Regions from separate parts of the Vibrio bathopelagicus genome, predicted to be linked through region 1. Evidence: predicted binding sites of a transcription regulator. Region 1 holds the regulator's gene; the other holds the start of a gene.
The links. Region 1 encodes PurR, which represses purine synthesis genes. Its sites were predicted from a motif close to TNANGNAAACGTTTNCNTNA; they were not measured.
Positions count from the first base shown of each region.

Region 2: the regulator PurR is predicted to act here: its motif matches at 5,544-5,563, upstream of folD (bifunctional methylenetetrahydrofolate dehydrogenase/methenyltetrahydrofolate cyclohydrolase FolD).

Region 1 is NZ_CP062500.1:2,404,730-2,413,831, forward strand. Features, by position in the region: gene mukB (chromosome partition protein MukB) at 1-500, opposite strand, end outside; gene mukE (chromosome partition protein MukE) at 497-1,303, opposite strand; gene mukF (chromosome partition protein MukF) at 1,284-2,621, opposite strand; gene cmoM (tRNA uridine 5-oxyacetic acid(34) methyltransferase CmoM) at 2,747-3,532, opposite strand; gene elyC (envelope biogenesis factor ElyC) at 3,648-4,499, shown strand; gene torR (two-component system response regulator TorR) at 4,687-5,400, opposite strand; gene torD (molecular chaperone TorD) at 5,689-6,336, shown strand; gene purR (HTH-type transcriptional repressor PurR) at 6,654-7,658, shown strand; cyclic di-GMP riboswitch class I at 7,829-7,914, shown strand; gene IHV80_RS10610 (TfoX/Sxy family DNA transformation protein) at 8,042-8,632, shown strand; gene IHV80_RS10615 (TVP38/TMEM64 family protein) at 8,765-9,102, shown strand, end outside.
Region 2 is NZ_CP062500.1:2,635,039-2,644,140, reverse strand. Features, by position in the region: gene IHV80_RS11595 (LysR family transcriptional regulator) at 96-1,016, shown strand; gene IHV80_RS11590 (NupC/NupG family nucleoside CNT transporter) at 1,222-2,421, shown strand; gene IHV80_RS11585 (cation:proton antiporter) at 2,637-4,451, shown strand; gene folD (bifunctional methylenetetrahydrofolate dehydrogenase/methenyltetrahydrofolate cyclohydrolase FolD) at 4,608-5,465, opposite strand; tRNA gene IHV80_RS11575 (tRNA-Arg) at 5,677-5,753, shown strand; gene IHV80_RS11570 (GNAT family N-acetyltransferase) at 5,867-6,370, opposite strand; gene aroC (chorismate synthase) at 6,743-7,828, shown strand; gene IHV80_RS11560 (trimeric intracellular cation channel family protein) at 7,937-8,560, opposite strand; gene IHV80_RS11555 (elongation factor P hydroxylase) at 8,862-9,102, shown strand, end outside.

The sequences.
Region 1 (9,102 bases):
GCTTTAAAGTGCGCGCCTTCGTATTGTGCAACCGCGGCTTTTACGTCGTTTAACTGACATACGCGTGCATGGCTGTCTGAAACGTTCTGAATCAAAACATCCGTTGGTTTAACATGGCTTGGAAGGCCTTGGATAACAAACGGTTTGATGTCTACTTTCTTATCACGACCCGCAACTTGCTGCAGTTTTACCGCAAACAATAGGCGTTGGTTACGAGAGTTCACTACATCTAACGCGGCATAACATGCGCCTGGCTGAAGCTTACCGTATAGGCCTTTATCACGAGAAGACTGTGAGCTACCCGCTTCCGTTGTATTACGGAAGTGCAGAAGACTTTGGTCAGGAATTAGCGCCGTGATGAATGCCGCCATTGTGGTCGACTTACCCGCACCATTACCGCCAGAAAGCGTTGTAACCAATCCATCAATATCAAAAGTACGAGCAAAGAAGCCGTTCCAGTTGATCATGGTTAATGATTGATACTTACCTCTTTCAATCATGCATCACCTTCTACTTTATTCTGTTCGCCAAGGTTTGATTGATCATCAAAACCGGCTTGATCGTTAAAAATGTCTTGCTGACCGTTTTCGTCTACGTCAGCATCTATTTCTGATACGGCTTCCGCTTGTTCTTCATTCAACAAGCTACCTTGGTTAGGCTCTTGAGTATGCACCACAGCTTCACCATCACGGATAAGACGCAGTTGAGCTTCTTTCATATCATCGCCAACACGTACGTCAGCACCAAAGCGGAATACCGCTTCGCTGATACGGAATTTGCCCGTCTCGCCAATCGCAATCAGCATGCCGATACGACGTAAACGACGTAAAGATGTGCGTACTTTTTCAAAGAGTTTTTCTTTATCCAAGTCAGAACCAGACGCACGGTTCGTCGCCAGTTTCATGAGTTTTTTCTCATCGGCTAGCGAAATCAGTTCATCAAATAGCTCTTGATTGGTAAAGATACCTTCGTGAGCCAAACGCTCTGGACTTAGGTATAAGAAACACAATACCTTACCGACGAGCATATCGAGCTCAGACAAAACGCTTCGACTAATCAAAGACGTAGAACGCGGGCGCAGATAGAAGAAACCTTCAGGCGCTTTCACGAGTTCCGTGTTGTAGCGTTGGTAAAAATGCTGAAGTTCTACTTCGAAATCAGAAAGCAACGCGTGGTTGTCTAGGTCTTCTGTTGAAACATGCTTACCTGAACGCAGCATGCTGTCTAGCGCAGGGAACAACGGGTTCGCTATCGCTTTTACCAGTTTCTCTGGCATGTAATCATCAGTACTTGTTAATGACATTTGCTTGTACCTTTGCACCGAAATCGTTGATTGCCTGCCAATCCGGCTGAATAGCCTGATAGTCAGACGCTGAGTAACCTAAGCGCACGGCTTGGTCGACAACAATTCTGGCTAAATCAAAATGGTGTGTGCGAGGGTGTGCTGCGAGGTAATCGCGTAGCACAAGACCAAGATCAATTGGCGCACCTTGCTGTTTGTGAGCTTTTAACATCTCTGCAATTCGGTCTGAAAGCAGGTCGTTCACTTGCTCGAATTCTTCGTACTCTACGTCGATTGGCGCTTGTCCCATCACTTCATCATCACGCAGCACCAAAGCTTCGTCACGAAGATCGGTCAGCTTTTCAGCATCGGCATAAGTCAGTAACCAAGGCGCGTCAAAGTAGTCGGTAACCGACTGACGCAAGCGTTGACTAAAGGCACGGTTTTTATCCATATCAATCGCGGTACGGATAAACTTATGGACGTGACGGTCATAACCGATCCATAAATCGATCGCTTGTTGGCCCCAACTTGTGATTCGATCAAGTTTCATTTGCAAACCAAACAAGGTTTCGCCTACGAACTCGAGTTCATCGTCACCGTACACAATTTCTTGAATATCGAGGATCTGGGTTTGCAGTTCGTCACCGGCCGCTTGCAAGGTGTCTTGCAATTCTTTTAACGTAGCAGAGGTTTCCGATAGCAAAGACTCACAGTTATTGATCGCCTCTCGCCAATCTTTATTAAGAAGATCAGCAATTTGCTGTTTGACGGTTTGTTGCTGCTCGTCCATCACACGCTGGTTTAAATCGATCTGATCGAAGATCTCACCCACTGAATATTTCAAAACGCCATAAACGTTCTTTTGCCAGTGGCCAGGTGTTCCGCCTTTTTGCGCAGCTTCAATCGCTTTAGCCATCTCATCTGCAACCATCGAAAGTTGAATCGACAGTTTTAACTTAGAGAATTGACGGTGACGTAAGTAATAATCTGAAATTCCGATCGCAAGTGGAGAAAGACGGTAAATACTCGCACCGTCGGTGATCTCACTAGTAAAACGACTAATCAGTTTTTGTTTAACCAACTCGTTGATAGCGTTGTTTGCACGGAATGCAGACGCTTCGCCGGTATCTTCAAACAGACGAGTGACAATGGTAAATGCATCGTGCAGTTCACCTTCACCTAGCTCTTCATCGAACCTTTCATTGCTTAGCACAGCGATAGCAATCAAAAATGCTAAACGCTCTGGCGGCAAGTTTAATGAAAAGTCATGCTGCTTGACCCAGCCTACCAACTCATCAATTGGCTGCTCTTCGGCAGTTTGAGTCATTTCACTCATTGTGGTTCCTGTTACTGTTTTTCGTAATATCGAACGTATTAGATATTACGTCTATTTCTTTATGACGCGGGCTTCTTACGATTGCATAGCGCATGTTGTGGCTTCTTTTACCACATTCACCGCTGTTATTGCGCAGGTTTTTGAGCCCAAACGTGAATATAACGGCCTAGTGACAGATATGGCTCTTGGCGACATAGCTGTTTTTCTAGTTCCAATACATCTTCAAATTGGTAGTCGCCCATGTACTCCATATTACCTATGTAGTCACTGAAGGAACGAATGCCTGATTTACCACAGATTTCTAGACCAGCGTCTTCTATCCATTGATAAACCTCTTCTGGCTTCAAGCCTTTTTGTGGTTGCAGCTTAAACCGTTTTCGATGTGGCATCCCATTCAATACATGAGGAATGTTGCCACAAATCACATTTTTCAGGACTAATCCGTGGTGGTTGTAAAACATTATCGAGGCAACGCCACCGGGTTTTACTTGTTCCAATAATAAATCAAGCGCCTCTTTAGGGTCTGCGAGCCATTCCATTACGGCATGAAACATCACAAAATCGACTTGGCCTTCAAGGTGCTCTGCTACTTTTTGGACCGGAGAATGAATAAACCGATACTGCTCTAACAAACCCGCTTCGCTGATACTTCCTTCTGCAAGCTTAAGCATCTCAGAAGAGAGATCGCACAGAGAAACGTTATGCCCTAACGCCGCAATTTTTTGCGACATCTGTGCAAGACCACCTCCAGCATCAAGAACATGCAAAGGTGAAGCTGATTGCTCAAATTTGCTCAAAGCTTGTTCTAGATCTTCCCATACGATGATCTGACGGATCTCTCCTTTGTCAGAGCCGTAAATATTTTTTGCAAATTTGTGGGCAATATCGTCGAAATTACGGTCTTCAGTCACGGCTACTTGAGTTATTATGTCCTATCGTGCCTGCTATTCTGTCACAGGAATTTCAGGAATAAAGAGGCGATGTCTCTTTTTACTACTAAGTGATGTTTTTTCGGACTATTCGGATATGTTTGAGCTGAAAAAAGTAGTGTCTTCGCTATTGATGCCACTGCCAGCAATGTTAATTCTCGCTTTTCTGGGTTTAGCCCTAGTGATGTTTACTACCAAAAGGAAGACTGGTTGCCTAATTACCCTTTCAGCCCTCTGTGGTATTTTCCTAATCGCTTTCCAACCAGTTTCTAGTCAACTTTTAATGCCAATGGAAAGGCAACACACCGCATTTTTACCCGTAGACGACACCATCGACTACGTTATGGTTCTTGGAAGTGGTCACGTCGTCGATGATCAAATTCCACCAACCTCAGAGCTTAGCCGTACAGGGCTAATGCGTTTAAGTGAAGGCATTCGTATTCTGCGCCTCTATCCTGGTGCAAAACTCATTCTGTCTGGCTACGGTGCTGGCACTGAAGTGAGCAACGCAAGAATGATGGCTAAGGTCGCGTTAGCACTCGGCGTAGCAAAACCCGATATCATTCTGCTTGAAACCGCTAAAGACACGTGGGAAGAAGCGCGCCAAGCTGCCGCGTTTGTTAAAAACAAAAAGATGGTGTTAGTCACATCGGCGAGCCACATGACTCGCGCCCTGAATGAATTCAATGCGGCAGGTATGAAGCCATTAGCAGCACCAACAAACTACCTTGCACAAGAAGGCATTGTTGAACCTTGGAATAAGTACATGCCTAAAGCGCTCTATCTTGAACAGACAGAACGTTACTGGCATGAAACGATGGGATTGGTTTGGCAGAGCCTACGTGACTGGCTAGACACCAGTAATGACAATATTGAAGAACCTGTGGTTATCCCTGAGCCTTCTATTTTAGAAGAGGATAATGGTGTAGCTTCTGCAGCGCAGTCTTAATGATAGTTCTTGGTTTCAAGTAGCTGTTTTAGTGTCACTGCTTTCATGTAACGACTTTCGAGTCACTTATGAATCGTCAAGAAAACTATAAGCTCTAGAATGAAACGCAAAAAAAAACCGAGACATCAAGGATGTCTCGGTTTTTTTACGTTCAAATTTTGTTGCTAACTAGAACTCCCTAAGAGAATCAGTCACCAGCAAACATGTAACCTTCACCGTGAACCGTCACAAAGATTTGTGGGTTCTTAGGGTCAAACTCCATCTTCGCACGCATACGACGGATTAACACGTCAATGGTTCGGTCGTTTGGAGCATCCACTCGGTGGCTGATCATGTTCAAAATACGTTCGCGACTTAACACTTGGTTAGGGTAAGAAGAAAGCGCAACGAGCAGCTCATATTCCGCTTTAGTCAGCTTAACTGGCTCACCATTTTTACTTAAAGCACGACGAGGGATATCAAACGTCCACTCACCAAAACGAACCACAGATTCGTCTTCTACTTCAACAGTCGCACCAACCGCTGTTTTACGAGCAGCAGCAATACGCCAAAGTAAGTTTTTAACTCGAACTAATAACTCGCGAAGTTCGAAGGGTTTAGTAACATAATCGTCTGCGCCCATTTCTAGGCCTACAATTTTGTCGATGCTATCCGTGCGTCCAGTAACTAAAATAATCCCAATGTCCGATTGACTGCGTAATTCGCGAGTTAGCATCAATCCATCTTCGCCTGGTAAGTTGATGTCTAGCATAATGAGGTCAACGTTGTTTTCTTCCAACACATTTCTCATCTGAGCACCGCTTTCCGCTTCACTCACTGTGTAACCTTCGTTCTGGAAATATCCAACCAGCTTACTGCGGGTTACCACATCATCTTCTACGACTAATACGTGATAGCTCATCTACACCACTTTTCTTATTTAATAGTTTCAGTAACCATTCTATTCATAACTAGTAACAATTCTAGTGGTACAGCAGATAAAAGCGAGAAACATGAACCTTTTTTGATACAAGACAATCTAAAACCTTGCTATTTATCGTCCATGGCAATTCAATATAGGCATTACGACTAACGAGTCACTTTGCGTTCAGCAAATAACCTTGTTATTGAGCCTTGGTGTGCTTATGCCCAAATGACTTATCGATGCTTGGGTATATAAACATCACAAGACTAAATCAGGATCTATGAAATGAAAGATACGAAAGCATTCAACGAACAAAGAGCTGAAATATACTGGTGGCTATCAAGCTTGTTCGCTAAAGAGCTCACACAAGAAGAACTCGATCACTACCACTCTGTTGAGATTCGTTCTTTTCTGACTGGTTTAGGCGAAAACGAAACACTTAAGCCTGCGATTGATAAACTGGTAGACGCATTGAACCGTCTACAAACACGTGATGATGCCCAACTAGAACTGTCTGCTGACTTCTGCGATCTATTCTTAAAGACAGATAAACATGGTGCTCTACCTTACGCTTCAATGTACATCGGCGAAACGGGCCTGTTAAACGACAAGCCAGCTAAAGACATGGAAGACATCATGGCTAAGCACAACTTGGTGGTTAACAAAGATCTAAAAGAGCCAGCAGACCACATTGCTATCGAACTCGATTTCTTGGGTAATCTCATCATCCGTTCAAACGAAACTGAACTTGAAGAAGAATTAGAGAAATCGTTCGCTGTTCAACAGCAATTTATTGAACAACAACTTCTTACTTGGGTACCAAAGTTCAACGTTAAATGTCGTGAAATCGATTCATTCGGTTTCTATGCATCGGTTGCATCTCTTCTCGTTGCCTTCTGCAATCTGGACACTCAGTATTTAGCGGGTGAATAAGATTCGCTGATGATTAAGTAAACAAATTCAATAGAATGTGACAATTCACCCAGAAATCTGGGTGAATTTTATTGCGAGTAATTTCTAGTCAGTCTAAAATTGTGACCGCAAACGATAAAATATGAAACATTCACGAAATGCTATGCTTATTTAAGTTCAGAGCATTTCGGTGTTAAGACAAGCCGCTCAATAGCGGTTTTTTGTTTTTTAGCACTTTAATACCCCAAAGAGCCCTACAAATTTAAGCTCTTAGTTAGGTAGCTTAACGGCTACTTTATTCCGTACTTTGGGAAAGTAGCTTCTAATAGGATAAAACCATGGCCACTATAAAAGATGTCGCTCGCTTAGCAGGCGTATCAACTACCACCGTTTCTCACGTAATCAACAAAACGCGTTTTGTTGCAGAAGCGACTCAAGAGAAAGTAAACAAAGCCGTAGACGAATTAAACTACGCGCCAAGTGCTGTTGCTCGTAGCTTGAAATGCAATTCAACACGTACTATCGGCATGCTTGTGACTCAATCAACAAACCTCTTCTTCTCTGAAGTGATCGATGGTGTTGAAAGCTACTGCTACCGTCAAGGTTACACTTTGATTCTGTGTAACACGGGTGGTATCTATGAGAAGCAACGTGACTACATTCGAATGCTTGCAGAAAAGCGTGTAGATGGCATCTTGGTTATGTGTTCTGACTTAACAGAAGAACTTCGTGGCATGTTAGATCGCCATGCTGATATCCCAAAAGTTGTCATGGATTGGGGTCCTGAAACCTCTCAGGCTGATAAGATCATCGATAACTCTGAAGAAGGCGGCTATCTAGCAACCAAGTACCTGCTAGAACGTGGTCACACAAAGATTGCTTGTTTAAGTGGCCACTTAGACAAAGCAGCATGTGTAGAACGCATCGCGGGTTACAAACGCGCACTCAATGAAGCGAAGGTCGCAACCGACGAAAAGCTCATCATTGAAGGTAACTTTGAGTGTGATACCGCTGTACTTGCAGCTGATAAAATTGCTCAGATGGAAGATCGTCCTACTGCTGTATTCTGTTTTAACGACACAATGGCGCTTGGCCTAATGAGTCGTCTACAACAGCAAGGCATTCGCATTCCTGAAGATATTTCGGTTATCGGTTACGACAACATTGAACTTGCAGAATACTTCTCTCCACCATTGACGACGGTTCACCAACCTAAGCGTCGTGTTGGTAAAAATGCATTCGAAATTTTGTTGGAACGCATTAAAGATAAAGATCATGAAAAACGTGTCTTCGAAATGCACCCTGAAATTGTTGAGCGAAGCACAGTTAAAACGTTAAATTGATTGATAAATCGAGTTTAATTTCATTAAGCGCACCTTTGGGTGCGCTTTTTTTATAAGCAACTAAAATAAACCTAGTTGCATAACACCAAGATCATTAATTGAAGCAATATCACATTTTGAAATATCAGGTGTGAGCCTCATTCAACAAAAACTTTATTCTATTCAGTCAGTCACGCACAGGGCAAACCACTCGAAAGAGTGAGACGCAAAGCTTCCGGCCTAAACCACTCGTTGGTATGGTAGCGGGGTTACCGATGGCAAAATGCAGTAGTTACTAACAATTTAGTAATTTACGGCTTGTTGACAATTTAATTGCAACATTTTGCTAATCTCTCGGACCTGCTTATTTGGTGGCGTAGTTCAAATACACCGAGATAAATAACATGGATAAACCGATACTAAAGGACTCAATGAAATTATTTGAGCCCCTAGGAAAAATAAAATCACGCTCAATGTTTGGTGGATTCGGGCTTTTTGCTGATGACACTATGTTTGCTCTGGTTGTAAATGACCAGCTGCACATAAGAGCGGACAAAGACACAACAAAGCAATTCGAGCAACAAGGGTTTCAACCATACGTCTACAAAAAACGTGGTTTCCCTGTCGTCACTAAGTATTTCGCATTGCCGGAAGGCTTGTGGCAAGACCAAGAAAAGATCTTGCAGCTTGCTACGACGTCTCTGGGTTTTGCTAAAGATGAGAAAGCGGAGCAGTCTTCTGCTAAGCCAACTCGACTAAAGGACCTCCCTAACCTTCGATTGGCTACCGAGCGTATGTTGAAAAAGGCGGGGATCGATTCCGTAGAATGTTTATATGAATCTGGCTCTGTAAACGCATTTAACGCCATCAAGGAATCGCATGCATCCTCTGTCAGCATTGAGCTGCTTTGGGCGCTAGAAGGTGCGATCAATGGTACTCATTGGTCTGTTATACCGCAGCAACGTCGTGAAGAGCTTATCAGTCGCGTCAATTAATATTGTCAGTTCAAACTATCTACATAACTAAGCCGCATTCTTGCGGCTTTTTTTATATCTGTTGAAAGTTAATCTATGCTTTGCCTGTCTATCTATACTAATGGTATACATTGAAAATTAGAGGAAGTATCAATGAGTAAGAAAATGATATTGGGTATCGTGTTGGTCGTAACCATCGTCCTATTAGGCGTCAATTTCGGCCAATACCTAACACTTGAGAATGCGAAAGCTCAACAAGCTGTTTTGAATGACTACATCGAGAGCAATTTTATTGCTGCTGCTGCGATTTACTTCGCCGCCTATGTCATGATCACGGCTTTCTCAATTCCCGGCGCTGCGGTTGTTACACTCTTAGGCGCTGCTCTATTTGGTTTCTGGAACAGTTTACTGCTAGTGTCTTTCGCGAGTGCTATTGGTGCAACCCTCGCCTTCTTAAGTAGCCGTTACCTGTTACGTGACTGGATCCAAAC
Region 2 (9,102 bases), 230 kb from region 1:
GGCAGAACGAACTAAAGGACTCTTCGGAGTCCTTTTTCTTTTATATTTCAGAGATTTTAAAAGGTGGTCTTGTGCTAACAGATAGAGCCGCACAGATGGTGATATTCCATGCGTTAATCAAGCATGAAGGCTTTACCAGTGCAGCAAAAAGTTTGAATGTGTCGGTGTCTCACATCAGTAAGCAAGTTGCTTTGCTCGAAGACTCGATAGGTATCAAGCTGGTGCAAAGAACCACACGCAGCCTGACACTAACCGAAGCAGGGGAAGTGTTCTATCAGCACTGTGAGCAGCTGTTCAACACGGTGAAAGCGGCTCAAATGGATATGGACAGCCAACGAGATGATATCTCTGGGATATTGCGAGTGGGCTTGTCACAGTCATTTGGCACGCTGCATATCATTCCTGCGATTGATCAGCTTAGACAGCTGTATCCTCAATTGAGAATCGAGGTTCACTTGTTCGACTACAAAGTGGATATGATTGAAGAGCGACTGGATCTCTGGATCACCAATAATGAAGATTTGCCTGAAGGTTATATTGCGCAGCGCTTAGCTGATAGTCAGTTTGTGGTGGCGGCATCCCCGGATTATCTGATTAAGGCAGGGACTCCTCATGTGCCATCTGATCTGATTGACCATAACTGCCTTATCTATCGTAGTCGTGAACGGGACTACACATCGTGGGCATTTGATAACGGCCAAGAAAACCTCAGTGTTAAAGTGGCAGGCGATTATTCGGTGGATTTAGCTGAAGCGGTACGAGACGCGGCTGTGTCAGGGTGGGGCGTTGCTTATCTGGCGACTTACTTAGTCAAAGAAGAGTTTAGGACAGGCAAGCTCATCCAAGTGCTTCCTGAATGGCGAGCGAGCCAGTTGATGCCATTTTACGCTGTATATCCGAGTAGAAAGAACATGCCGAAGAAGCTTTCTGCAGTGATTGAGTTCATTAAAGATCATATCGGTTCGCCGACTTATTGGGATGAAAACCTCAAAACCTGCGTCGAGCTGCATCGTTAACTGTTTCCTAATCTATAAATATAATTTCCATATGGAAAAAGTATGCTTTTTGAGCAAGTTAAATCATTAAAATTCAATGCTTTAATATAATCATAGGTGAGGCAGTGATAATCCCAACATCACATTAACAACCGCACCTTGCCGCAAACGATTTCCTCTATACAATGCGTCGCCTTTCCTACCTACAACTTTTAGGTTGACGCATATGGCTTCCCTACTTGGAATTATCACTATTTTAGTAGCCGCTTGGTTACTATCTACGGACAGAAAAAATATCCCGCTAAGAACCGTCTCTTTGGCTTTCTTGCTGCAAATCTCATTCGCGCTATTGGTTCTTTATGTGCCAATGGGTAAAGAAGCGCTGAATGCAGCTACTGGTGCGGTGTCTAGCTTGATCAACTACGGTCAAGAGGGGATTAACTTCCTATTTGGTGGCCTCACGAATAACGGATTTGTCTTCGCTATTAACGTTCTTGGCATCATTATCTTTTTCTCTGCATTGATTTCAGGTTTGTACCACATCGGCTTTATGCCAAAGGTGATCAACCTTATCGGCGGTGCTTTGCAAAAGTTCTTAGGTACAGGTCGTGCGGAATCACTGTCTGCAACCGCGAACATCTTTGTTGGTATGATCGAAGCGCCATTGGTGGTTAAGCCTTACTTGAAGCACATGACGGATTCACAACTGTTTGCCGTAATGGTGTGTGGCTTAGCGTCTGTGGCTGGCGGTACGCTGGTGGGTTATGCATCGCTTGGTGTTGATTTGAACTACCTGATCGCTGCGGCATTCATGTCTGCTCCTGCTGGTCTATTGATGGCCAAGATTTTGGTACCAGGTAACGCAGATGAGGCTCAAGAAAATATTGAGTCTGATGTTGAAATTCCACGAGCAACAAACGTAGTCGAGGCAATGGCAGATGGGGCTATGTCTGGACTGCGTATTGCCGTTGCTGTGGGTGCGACACTTCTGGCCTTTATCAGTGTGATTGCCATGCTGAATGGCTTGTTAGGTATTGTTGGTGGTTGGTTTGGCGTAAACCTAAGCTTCGAACTTATCCTAGGTTATGTGTTCGCACCCGTTGCATGGCTGATCGGTGTGCCATGGTCTGAGGCTGTTGTTGCAGGCTCGCTGATCGGTAACAAGATCGTTGTGAACGAGTTTGTGGCTTTTATCCAGTTAATGGACGTAAAAGACGCACTGAGTGAGCACTCAAAAGCGATCGTTACTTTTGCACTATGTGGTTTTGCCAACATCTCTACAATGGCCATTCTGATTGGTGGTCTGGGTAGCTTAGTTCCAGAGCGTCGTTCTTTCATCTCACAATACGGCTTTAAAGCGATTTGTGCGGGTGTACTTGCCAACTTAATGAGCGCAGCGATTGCTGGCGTGGTGCTTTCTCTTTAAGCCCCTCCTCGTTAATTGATAAGTGTTTTCTAGCTGGGTTCTAAGTACCCAGTTAGATCTTTAATACTGTGCTGCCCATTAGTAAAGTGACTGATTAATCACAATAATATTCGGTTAGTGTGATAAAGAGATCCTATAGTGTAATGACGTAGTTTTTCTTATTCAGTTAATAAGTTTGTACCACAGGGTGTGGTGCAAACCTTTTAGGGGCACAAATGGATTTGTCGATTACTTCATCCTTGGCGTTAATTGGGCTGCTGTCTTTAACGTGTCAATTGTTAGGTTGGCGCTTACGTCTTCCTGCTATTCTTCCTCTTCTTATTGTCGGCCTGCTTCTAGGTCCCGGTCTCAACATCCTCAATCCCGATGCCATTTTTGGTGATGTGTTATTCCCGCTGATTTCATTAGGTGTCGCCATCATTCTGTTTGAAGGTGCCTTGACCTTGAATTTCAAGGAAATCAGAGGTCATGGTCGCATGGTGACGCACCTCGTGAGTTTCGGCATGTTGATTACATGGGCGTGCATTGTCGTTGGTGCTTATTACTTTGTGGATTTCAGTTGGCCATTAGCCGCGCTGTTTGCTGCCTTGGTGGTGGTGACGGGACCAACCGTTATTGTTCCCATGCTGCGCAGCATTCAGCCCAAATCTTCGTTAGGCAGCATCTTACGCTGGGAGGGGATAGTGATTGACCCGATTGGCGCTCTGTTTGCTGTTCTCGTTTACGAATACATTGTCTCTTCAGCCGATCCTACAAGCCATGTTTTGTCGGCCTTGGGTCTGACTTTAGCCATTGGTTTAGGCTTAGGGATCATCGGTGGCTATTTGATTGCCAAAATGCTGAAAGGGCATTGGGTTCCGCACTATTTGCGTAACGTGGCTGTTCTCACGTTAATGCTGGCGGCGTTCTCTTTTTCCAATGACCTGAGTGAAGAATCCGGTTTATTAACAGTGACCATCATGGGGATCTGGCTCGCCAACGTGAAAGGCTTGGATCTTGAAGATATTATTGAGTTCAAAGAGACCTTAACTGTGTTACTCATTTCCGCCTTGTTTATCTTACTGGCGAGTCGACTCGATTCAGGGACTTTCCTCTCGATAGGTTGGGGCGGAATTGGCTTATTAGCGGTCGTCATGCTGGTGGCTCGTCCTCTGAGTGTGTGGATCAGCGGGATCGGCACGGATCTTACCTCAGCGGATAAATGGTTTTTGAGTTGGATGGCACCTCGCGGGATCGTCGCTGCCGCAGTTTCTTCCCTGTTTGCTATCAAGCTTCAAGAGAAGCAATTGATTGAAGGGGCTGATCTACTGGTGCCAATGGTGTTCTTGGTCATCATCGGTACGGTTGTGATTCAGAGCCTTACCGCAAGTTGGTGGGCAAGAAGGTTGGGTGTGACGCAAGAGAAAGCGCAAGGGGTTATCTTCTTCGGCGCGACTCATTTTGCTAGACAGTTTGCCAAGGTGCTGGCGACACACAACATCAACAGTGTGCTAGCCGATACCAACTGGGAAAGCATTCGTTTGGCGCGTATGGATAACCTGAATGTCTATTTTGGTAACCCAGCCTCAAGCCACGCGGAAAATAATTTGGAATTGGACGGGATAGGGCGTGCGATGATCGTCTCGCCTTATCGTCAAACCAATCCATTAGTCAGCATGCATTATCAAGATGAGTTTGGTGAAAACAAGGTGTTCGAGCTTGAATCGACAGAAGCTAAACATGAAAGGCATTCAGTGAGCCGAGATGGCAACAGAAGTTTGTTTTCGGAAGGAATTACCTACTCCAAGCTTAACTCCTTGATGGCTCAAGGCAGCCAAATTAAGAGCACGGGTTTGACCGAAGCGTTTGACCTTAATGAGTTTAACGCTCTGTACCCTAAAGCCATTCCTCTTGGGGTAATTACTGGCGGTGATTTCCGTTTAGTGACGCAAGGTTCTGATTTGGAAAAACTCATCTCAACTGAGTGTGCGATCATTAGTTTATTGCCGCCTTCGGATCAAACTGAAAGAATTGATACTTCAGATAAGTAGCGAGTGCTCTCTATCAAAAGCGATTAGTTTTGTATCAAAAACGAATTGCTCAGTATCAAAAAAGCCGCAACGTTTTCACGCTGCGGCTTTCTAATTCTATTTTAGTAACAGTCAATTCATGCCAGAGGTATTGCTACCGAGACTGTCGTTTGCGGGCTATTTCGAGTGAAACTGCTCACAAGCAATCATTGTGTTCTCAATTAGGCTTGCCACTGTCATTGGACCAACACCACCTGGAACTGGTGTGATGAAGCTTGCGCTCTCTTTTGCGACATCGTATTCAACGTCGCCAACGAGTTTGCCAGATTCCAAACGGTTGATACCTACATCGACCACAACAGCGCCTTTCTTAATCCAAGCGCCAGGAATGAAGTTAGGCTTACCAACTGCTACCACAACAACATCTGCTTGACGTACATGACCTTCAAGGTCTTTGGTGAAGCGGTGACATGTGGTCGTTGTGCAACCTGCTAGAAGAAGCTCTAGAGTCATTGGGCGACCTACGATGTTTGATGCGCCAACAACAACCGCGTGCTTACCACGTAAGTCGATGTTGTAACGGTCAAGCAATGTGATGATGCCTTTAGGCGTACAAGAGCGTAGCTTAGGCATACGTTGAGCCAAACGGCCTACGTTGTATGGGTGGAAGCCATCAACGTCTTTCTCTGGCGTGATACGCTCAAGAACGTGAGTAGTATCAATACCTGCAGGTAAAGGCAGTTGAACTAGGATGCCATCAATCTCAGGGTCTTCATTTAATTGGTCGACTAGCGTTAGCAGATCATTTTCGGTCGCGGTTGCTGGTAAATCAAAAGACTTTGAAACGAAGCCTACTTCTTGACACGCTTTACGCTTACTTCCAACGTAAACTTGAGAGGCAGGGTCTTCACCCACTAAAACTACCGCTAGGCCCGGAGCGCGTAATCCAGCTTCAGTACGAGCCTTTACACGTGCCGCAACTTCAGAGCGAACGGTTTGAGAAATTAGCTTTCCATCAATATTTTGAGCAGTCATGAATTTCCTTAGTATTGATATTCAAGTTAGTGGCTGATGTTTTGGGCGCATTATTCCAGAAAATCTTTTTGATTACCATCAAGCAAACGTTTGCTTTGGTCTATTTTCCAACACTTATAATCTCATTGCCCTTTTTTTACTCACTTGGATCAGAATGTTACATAAAGCCGTTGCTTTACTGATTCGAATTCGTATAATCCTTTCCTGTAGCGCGCCCTTAGCTCAGCTGGATAGAGCACCTCCCTTCTAAGGAGGTGGTCGAAGGTTCGAATCCTTCAGGGCGTACCACTATTTAAAGAAACCCGATAACTCTCTGAGTTGTCGGGTTTTTTGCATTTCAGAACGACTTAATCTATCAATACCATGTTTTGTATTTCGATGTCTCTGTCTTTCGGCTTTTGCTAAACGGCCATGAGCTGTGGGGTATATCTAAGACCTAGCATACTGCACCCATCTTCCAAGTAACTATCGGTGACAACGTCGAAGCCGAATTTACCATAGTAGTCTTTAAGGTGTGCTTGTGCCGAAATAAAAATTGAACAGTTAGGGTACACTTTGCGGGTTGCATCAAAGCTCACTTGCATCAGTTGGTTACCAATCTGTTTGCCTCGATAATCCTTTGTTACGATCACTCTCCCGATACACACATCATTCGCATCAGAATCCAGTAGAGGAAGAACATCAACTGGGTATCCCAGCTTTTGAGCCATAATTCGGCTATAAGCGACAAGGCGTTCGTTCTCATAGCCCATGACGTGATAAGTCTCTGGGTGATTATCCTTGCCGTCTAGGTCACTATATGGTGTGTTCATATCGACGATAAAAATGTCGACTCTTTGTTGCAAGAAATCATAGAGCTCTTGAACAGACAGATCCGCAAATTTTTTAACTCTCCACTCGATCATCACTTTTCTCCTTATTATTTTTGGCTACAACATAGAGAGTATTTAAACCGAGTTCATTAACCTTTGTTAACTGGCCTTGTTACGAGGGAAAAATGACTGACTTTGTTTAAAGGCGATAAACCGGAAAGGGCAAATGTGCTGATTTTTGCCTTTCGGGCATACTAAAAACACTACTCATTATGCGCTACTCATTTCCTTCGTTATTCATTTCATTCGGCTCATGTAATAGAAAGTTAAAATTGTTCGTTTTTTGGGGTTTACATCATTTGGTAATAAAGCCACTATGAATTCACGAAGAATAGACAAGTAAAGCTATTAGCTGGTTGGTTTAGGAATCAAACCTTCTGATTGATGGCTGATTTAGAGGAAGTAATGGCAGGAAACAGTATCGGACAACATTTCCGCGTGACTACGTTCGGAGAAAGTCACGGTATCGCACTAGGATGTATCGTAGATGGGTGCCCACCAGGATTAGAAATTACCGAAGCAGACCTTCAAAGAGATTTGGATCGTCGTCGCCCAGGTACTTCTCGTTATACAACGGCTCGCCGTGAAGCGGATGAAGTAAAGATTTTATCCGGTGTATTTGAAGGCCAAACTACGGGTACTTCTATTGGTCTATTGATTGAAAATACAGACCAACGCTCTAAAGACTATTCCGAAATTAAAGACAAGTTCCGCCCTGGGCATGCTGATTATACCTACCATCAAAAGTACGGTGTGCGTGATTACCGAGGTGGCGGTCGCTCTTCTGCTCGTGAAACTGCAATGCGTGTTGCGGCAGGTGCGATTGCGAAGAAATACCTGAAACAAGAATTTGGTGTTGAAATCCAAGCTTACCTTTCTCAAATGGGTGATATCTCAATTGATAAAGTGGATTGGAACGAGATCGAAAACAACGCTTTTTTCTGTCCTGATGCCGACAAAGTACCGGAATTTGACCAACTGATACGCGACTTGCTAAAAGAAGGCAACTCGATCGGTGCGAAGATTCAAGTAGTTGCGACTAAAGTGCCTGTAGGCCTTGGTGAGCCGATCTTTGATCGTCTAGATGCAGATATCGCGCACGCTCTAATGAGCATCAATGCGGTGAAAGGTGTTGAGATTGGTGATGGCTTCGATGTAGTTAATCAGCGCGGTAGTGAACACCGTGATCCATTAACTCCTGAAGGTTTTAGCAGCAACCACGCTGGCGGTATCTTAGGGGGTATTTCTACTGGTCAAGATATTGTGGCAAGTATTGCACTTAAGCCAACATCAAGCATTACTGTACCTGGTGACACCATCACTAAAGACGGTGAAGCAACACAGTTAATCACTAAAGGTCGTCACGATCCATGTGTTGGTATTCGTGCCGTGCCTATCGCAGAAGCTATGTTGGCGATTGTCTTGCTTGATCACTTGCTACGCCATCGTGGTCAAAACTTTGGTGTGACAACAGAAACGCCAAAAATCTAGTTCTGCTTCGTTTTATTCAGAACAGAATTGAAACTGATTTGATAGAAACAAAAAAGGGTTGCTTCGTAATGAAGCAACCCTTTTTATATTCTGCGTCATTGAGAATATCTAATGCACAGAGCTTTCCGGATCAAGTTGAAACGAAGGCAAGCGCCATTTGAATCTTACGGCAGCCATACGCAGTAAGTAGCCTACAACCAATGTCACGATTGTCGCTGTCACATCGTTGATACCGAGCTCAAGAAGGCCTAAGTACAAGCCTGAAGCGACAAGGGCGACAGATGCGTATAACTCTTCATGCAAAACCAGTGGCGTTTGACGACAGATAAGATCGCGCAGCAGGCCACCAAACACGCCAGTGACCAATGCAGACACCATACAGATCATTGGATGTAGACCCATGGTCATCGCTACTTTCGTACCAATGATACTGAATACGATAAGCCCTAGTGCATCTAAACGAATGAATAGCCCTTTGAGCTTGATTACCCATTTAGCAAGTCCGGTCGTGATGACTCCGGCCACACAAGTGATCGCAAGGTACTCTGGGTTTTCAACCCAGCCTAAAGGGTAATGGCCGAGTAGGATATCTCGTACTGTACCGCCGCCGATTGCTGTTGCGCTCGCAACCAGCATTACACCAAACCAATCCATTTTTTGTTTGCCAGCACTGAGAGCGCCGGTCATGGCTTCTGCCGTGATGCCTATGATATACAAAACACTTAGTAGCATTGCTGTAGCTCTATAATTTAGGTCTATAAATTTGAGTGTTATAGGCCTTGGGGATATAAAAATGAAGCGCGAGTGTAGTAGTAAAAACAGCCTTTGACGAATGAATATTTGTACCGTGAATCGAGGTTTCAGATTAGCTGAAGTAATCAATTGGAGTAACTTGAGGTTATCTATCGTAGAGAGAGATCGCTTTGTAATGGTGAAGAGCACTGGCGCCGTTAACATTACGCCTGATAGGGGCTTTACCAAGCCGATAAAACAAAGCAAAATACGCCTGTTTATTTCATTTCAAGCAAGCTTTATGACGCACCAATATTCAGACATTATCGATATTTTTAGTCAGACTTTTTATGGCAGCTTTAATACTAAATTAGAGCTAGGCGCGGATGAGCCTATTTACCTGCCTGCCGATGATGATACCCCACACCACAGAATTGTCTTCGCACGTGGCTTTTACGCTTCTGCGCTGCACGAAATTGCGCACTGGTGCGTTGCTGGCCCTGAACGTCGTTTATTGGAAGACTTTGGCTATTGGTATGAGC